DNA from 2 places in the Blautia sp. TF10-30 genome. Region 1 is predicted to be linked to the other one. Evidence: riboswitches for the same ligand, from Rfam matches in the RefSeq annotation. Region 1 holds a riboswitch; the other holds the start of a gene.
The links. A riboswitch is a leader RNA that binds a small molecule or an ion and turns the genes downstream of it on or off. The one in region 1 is predicted to bind cyclic di-GMP.
Positions count from the first base shown of each region.

Region 2: linked by a shared signal. The riboswitch ahead of DXD02_RS14990 (response regulator) and the one ahead of DXD02_RS15765 (sensor histidine kinase) in region 1 are both predicted to bind cyclic di-GMP.

Region 1 is NZ_QUKM01000003.1:289,797-293,007, reverse strand. Features, by position in the region: partial or broken gene DXD02_RS05250 (hypothetical protein) at 1-55, shown strand, start outside; gene DXD02_RS16070 (hypothetical protein) at 567-989, shown strand; gene DXD02_RS05245 (helix-turn-helix domain-containing protein) at 1,254-1,586, shown strand; cyclic di-GMP riboswitch class I at 1,722-1,797, shown strand; gene DXD02_RS15765 (sensor histidine kinase) at 1,934-3,211, shown strand, end outside.
Region 2 is NZ_QUKM01000026.1:7,393-10,603, forward strand. Features, by position in the region: gene DXD02_RS14980 (MATE family efflux transporter) at 1-61, shown strand, start outside; gene DXD02_RS14985 (DUF3878 family protein) at 362-1,360, opposite strand; gene DXD02_RS14990 (response regulator) at 1,535-1,843, opposite strand; cyclic di-GMP riboswitch class I at 2,081-2,156, opposite strand; gene DXD02_RS15515 (hypothetical protein) at 2,266-2,409, shown strand; tRNA gene DXD02_RS14995 (tRNA-Arg) at 2,784-2,857, shown strand; gene DXD02_RS15005 (ParB/RepB/Spo0J family partition protein) at 3,184-3,211, shown strand, end outside.

The DNA.
Region 1 (3,211 bases):
TTATACCACGAGATTTGCCATTGGCGGAGGACTGGATGTGAATGTTTTCCGGGATTCGCAGGAGTATCTGGAAACCATCCGTGCCGACGGGTATGCCACTTCTTTTTCCTATGTGGAAGACTGCATGAAGGTGATCCGTCAGTATGAACTGACAAGATTTGATGAAGGGGGATGTGAGGCTATGGCAAAGACTGCTGAGAGTGTTCTGGATGTGATGAGGGGATGGCTGGGATTCAGTGAGGCCAATGGAAAGTTTAGGGAGATTATTGACTTGTATAATAGTGTGAAGCCGCTTCCCAGAGGATATGCGGTGCAGTATTCGGATGAATGGTGTGATACCTGTGTGTCTGCTGCAGGGATCAGGGCAGGATGCAGTGAGCTGATCGGCAGGGAGTGCGGCGTGGAGGAACACGTGAAGATCTTCAGGGAGATGGGGATCTGGATCGAAGACGGAACCATCACGCCGGAGCCGGGTTATGTGATTGTGTATAACTGGGACAAGGCCACACAGCCGAATGACGGGTACAGTGACCATATCGGTTTTGTGGAGGAGGTTTCCGGTGGGAATGATTACTGCTATTGAAGGTAACCGGGGTGAAAAGGTTGACAGAAGGGTGATCCCCCTGGGATGGGGATATATCCGCGGATATGCGGCTCCGCAGTATGAGAAGGCTGTGAAAGGAACCAGCGGGAATCCTGGTACAGGAAAGAAAAGTGTGGAAGCTGTGGCGAAGGAAGTGATTGCCGGAAAGTGGGGGAACGGCGAGGACAGAAAGAAGAGACTGCAGGCTGCAGGGTATGATTATCCGGCAGTGCAGGCGAAGGTGAATGAGCTGGTGAAAAGTAGCAACAAAAAGAGTGTGGAAACTGTAGCAAAGGAAGTCATTGCCGGAAAGTGGGGGAACGGCGGGGACAGAAAGAAGAGACTGCAGGCTGCGGGATATGATTATGGGGCAGTGCAGAGAAAAGTGAATGAGTTGATGAGATAGTAGGAAGCCTGCTGTTGTCTGTGGAGAAATCTGCGGATGATGGCAGGCTTATTTTTTTGTTTGAGGTTTCAAACTTTTATGTGACAAACATAACTGTCTGTGCTATTATAAAAACGATATAAGCGAAAATGACTTTTGCGGAAACGAAAGTATCTTTATATTTTTTTATCCGTATACTTCCTATAATGGGAATGAATACTTGCAAAGTTGATTACTAATATTTTTTCATTATTACAGGTACAATAAGAACATGTAATAGCGGAAATGAGGTATAGTTACTTGCAGATAGAGAAGTATATTGCGGATAAAATAACATTTTTGTGTGAAAAGCGTGATATCAATAAATATAGATTATCGCAGCTGTCGGGAATTTCCCAGTCATCACTGGGAAGAATCATGGCGCAGGAAAACCTGCCGTCGCTGATTACACTTGAAAAAATATGTGCAGCTTTGGACGTGACATTATCACAGTTTTTTCAGGAAGGTAATTCAGAGAATCTGACAGAAAAACAGAAAGAAGTTTTAAGGATATGGAACAATCTGAGTACAAATGAGCAGGAAACAGTAATGTCAATGCTGCGTGGACTTCGGAAGTAGGAGAACAGTTCGAGTATATGTATCGGCTGTTCTTCTTTTGTTTTTAGGCGTTAAAACGGTAATGTTTTTCTTGTACATAGTCGAGCATTAGAGTATAATAAAACCAGTTTTTTTTCATATGTTTAAAAGCTATAATAAGAAAAACGGCAAAACAGATGAAAGTCTGCGACGCAAAGCTATAGGGCCTGTAAAATGGTAGCCAGTTGCCACGTTAAAGATGCATTGTCTGCAATGACAATGCTTTTTTCATTTTTGGAGATTAAAAAGAAACTAAAACAGGCAATAATTGGTGGCTGCTAAAATATAAAATGAAGTAGATAAAAACGCAGGTGTAAAGGAAATCGGTTATGTGGAAGAAAATTAAGTCAGCACAGGAACGAAAAAATACATTTAGGATAAAAAAAGAGTTATGGATACCGGTATTTGTATTGATGATCGGTTTGGTTGTTCTGGTGAATATAGGCATTCGTGCGGATAGCAGTCAAAGGTATTTGATAAGGTCAAGAGCTGAATTAAACGCAGTAACGTATGCAGATCATATGAAGGCTGATATCGTGAGGGGAATTGATATTACAAATAGTTTTGAACAGATTGTTATTAGTGAAAACGGAAAAATTTCCATGTTCTCGAAAGTTGCGGAGAATATGATGGCAGATTATGTCCAGAGTATTCAGATCGCACCAGACGGCGTAGTGACTGAGATTTATCCGGAAGACGGAAATAAGGCTGGAAAGATAGATCTTATTCATGATAAAGAACGAGGAAAGATATCTTGTTATGCCAGAGACAATGATGTGATAACCATGCAGGGACCATTTTCTTTGAAACAGGGTGGAACGGGGATTGCTGTAAGAAATCCGGTGTATGTGGAGCAGAAAAATGGCGAAAGGACATTTTGGGGATTTACAATTGTAATTATTCGTGTACCGGATATATTCGCTGATTCTATAAAGTCACTTACCGATTTTAGCTATGAATATAAGTTGTCTAAAAGTATTGCACCGTGGGATGAAACATACGAAGAAGTGTATGGCTCAGGTGTGGAAATGATTGATCCTGTCACATATACTTTCGAATTAGGTGACAGTCAATGGGTTCTGGAAGTGATGCCTGAAAACGGATGGAATAGCAATGAAAAGTTATATAGACTATGGGGCTGCGGTTTACTGATTGTTTTGCTTTTAACTGGATTTGTTTTTATGATTATGTTACTGCACAGGACACAGGAATCGGAAAACACAGTAGTGAAATTAAATAAAAAACTGCAGAAAGCATTGGAGCAGGCGAAAACAGCCAGTGTTGAAAAATCTAATTTTCTGTTTAATATGTCACATGATATACGTACTCCTATGAATGCAGTTATTGGTATGACGTCATTAATAAGACATGATGCAGGAAATAAAGATAAAGTAATAGAGTATGCAGATAAAATAGATGTTTCATCCCAGCATCTGTTAGGGATTATTAATGATATTCTGGATATGAGCAAAATTGAGGCAGGAAAAACAGTTTTTAAATACGATGATTTCTCTATTCTGAATTTTATACAGGAAATCAATAATCTATTTCATTCACAGATAGATGAAAAGAAACAGATTCTTACAACAAAGAAAAATATCCGACAT
Region 2 (3,211 bases), on a different contig from region 1:
CGGATTGCTGCTGCTCTACCGCCAGCATACATCGAAATATTATAAACTGCCCGCAGCCTGACTTGGCGGCAGCGTATAGAAAAAGCGCTTATTTGAGATTTCATTCCCGCCTCAAATAAGCGCTTTCTATTTTACCTTATCCCTTGTTTCAATTCACAGTCGGTATTTTCACGGAGTCTGACATGTCGAAAATAGTTCGACTGTGACTTGCCTCATGTCTGTGGAGGATACCGATTTCTCTCCGCCCGCCACTGCCGTTATGTTTCTTTTAACAATTCATCCCACCACTTTAGAAGCGGGGGACTTCTTGTCTACTGGTATTAAAACTGAATCACTTCCGGCTCATCCGTAAAGGAGCTGATCATTGCCGTTGCGTTCTGGAAATTTTAAACGTCTCAACCTCCACAACCCGCTCTTTCCCTCTCGTTCCCCAGATCATCAGATGGACCTTATATTCCACCGAATCCCGTGCATAAAAGAATGGCTCCTCGCGCAGCAATGATGCGCGTTTTCCTTCGGCTTCCAGTATCTTTTTCCGTTTCATTGCCTGCTCCTGGATTTTTCGGATCTGGGTTCCTTCTTCGCCGGTGAAGCGTCGTTTCGGATAATTCTGTGCTTCGCGGGCCAGTTTTTTTTCCAGTAAATCCACGACTTTCGCGTGGCGGCTCGTATGCAGCAGTTTTGCGATCTGTTTTGCGAGGAGTTTTCCCTGCCATTTTTCATAAAGTGCAAGATACCACAGCAGCACTTTATCGCCTGCCTCCGATGCCAGTTTTTTCATCTCCGTAATTGCCTCTTCCGTCGCTTCCCACCACGGGCATGACGGTACGAGATACTGATCCGGCACGGCCGGGTAGCAGCAGAAATTGAGCGGCGGGAAATTGGCCAGCGATGCCAGACGCATTTCTTCCTCGGTGCAGAACGCCTCGCCGAGGTATTCCAGCTTGTCCCGCAGGATCGCAATACGGAACTCAATCTGCCGCAGATACTCGTATCCGTCCACCCAGAAATGACCCGTTTTTCCGTAATCAAACAGATGCACTTCCAGTGAAAGGCGGCTGAAAAACAGCGTGCACACCGTCTCTTTCTGCCGCACGATCAGAACGTACTGCTCCCCGTCTTTTTCCAGTGCAGCATCTATTTCTCCCTCGTATTCCTTCTGATACGTTCCCGTCAGCTCCGCGTCATGAAAAACGAGAAAGCTCTCTGCCGCATCGTTCATCAGATAGACAAGCCAGATCTCCTTTTCTCCTCCCCCGTACCGCTCACCCGGAAGCAGCAGCTCGAACTGCCCCTGCGAAAGAAGCACATCCAGCCTTTCCAGTTCCTCGGTCCATGTGATATTTTCTGCAATTTCCATTCCGTGATTCTCCCCTGTTTTCTTTTACTTCCTATGATACACCATAAAAAGGCTCCACTGCAATCCAAAGCAGTAGAGCCCCTTCTCCAAATTTTTCTGTTATTAATCCGTCCCGTTATCCGGCGCATGCCGTCCGCACTTTCTCGTCCAGCGTCGTCTGAATCTCTTTTAAATTCACCGGTTTCGGAATATGCCCGCGTCCGCGCACCGCTTGCGGTCCGTTGCAAAGGTATTTGCTGTCATCGCAAAAATCGGAACATCATTGTCCTCACGCACACTGTTTCGAATTTTTTTCGTCGCCTCGATGCCATCCATCACCGGCATCTGCATATCCATGAAGATCGCAAAATAGCTTCCCGGATCCGACGCTTCAAACTGATCCACGGCCTTGGAACCATTCTCCGCCCAGTCCACGACAAGGCCGAAGCTTCCAAGCAGCTCCGTCGCAACCTCTGCATTCAGTGCATTATCCTCCGCAAGCAGAACAGCAGCACACCTGCAATCAGTGCCACCAGATACAGCGGGTGGTCAAACAGATACGCCATGATGGTCGGTGTCTCCACGTTCATGCTCGTAAATGCGGTGATCGCCGGATGGCGGGAAAATGCAAACTCCTCCTCTCGTATTTTCTTTTCGCAGGCAATAAAAAAGCACCATAGATTCTCCTACCGTGCATTTGAGTCATTTCTCCCTATTTATTTTATAAGAAATGTTCCATATTTACGCAGCTGGCTGCCATTTTACAGGCCCTGTAGCTTTGCGTCACAGCCTTTCGACTGCTTTGCCGAGATTCTTTTTTTATTTTAATTCATTGCTGTAAGACTCTCTTCTCCTTTCCCATCGGAATATGATATAATGACCTCTGGATTTTGGCAGATTACTGTTTTTAACATTGGAGGTGTACGATGAAATACAGACTCATAACAGAAAACGATTTAGAATATGTTGTCGAAAAAAATAATGAATACTACAACAATGTCGAAGGCTGCTGGACCTATGAAAAAGCCTATAAGAGAATTTATCAGGTACTCACAATGGAAAATTCCTGAAGTAAACTGCGGAATCGCAAGTATGTGTTTCGTCTTGAAAAAGCAGCAAAAATATAGTATAATATTTTTGTTTCTGACCTGGCTGAAACATTTATAATTCTTGTTTCTGTAGCTCAGCAGGATAGAGCGTCCCCCTCCTAAGAGAAAGCCGAGGCATTCCCCAAAGGGAAAAAATGAAAAACAACTTTCAGTTCGAATCTATTCTGAAAAATGCCAAAGGTGACAACAAAGCATTCCCCAATTTGGGGAACGTTCTAATGTTACCAAAGTAAAAAAATCTGTAGATTGACAACTCGAAAAAGAGTTGATAATCTTATATATGGCCGAAGGGAAAAATCCCAGAAACCCAGTAAAATCAAGGGTTTGCGGCATGTGTCGTCATAGCTCAGCTGGATAGAGCACTCGCCTCCTAAGCGAGGGGTCGGAGGTTCAAATCCTCTTGGCGACGGGCTTCAAAGCGTTCGAAAATGTTAGCTGGATTAGCTGACAGCGAACGCTTTTCTTATTTTCTAATCACGTTCGTGGCATGAAATTCCATTCAAAATGATCCATTTCCAGCTAACACAATCCGATTTTTGTTAGCTGACAGCTAATCAAAATCACCGGTTTGCAAACATGGTTTTTCAAGAGTCCAGCTAACATTTGGGTTCCGCTCTGTTGTCACCCCTTATTTGGGGATGTAAATCAGAGAAAAGGCAGGAAAAGAAACAATCTCTCCGAAACCTGCAAACATAAATTAGCTGAAACAGTATTCAATTCTATTAGCTACAGCTAATAGTCAAACGGCAATGTCTGTTTGGAA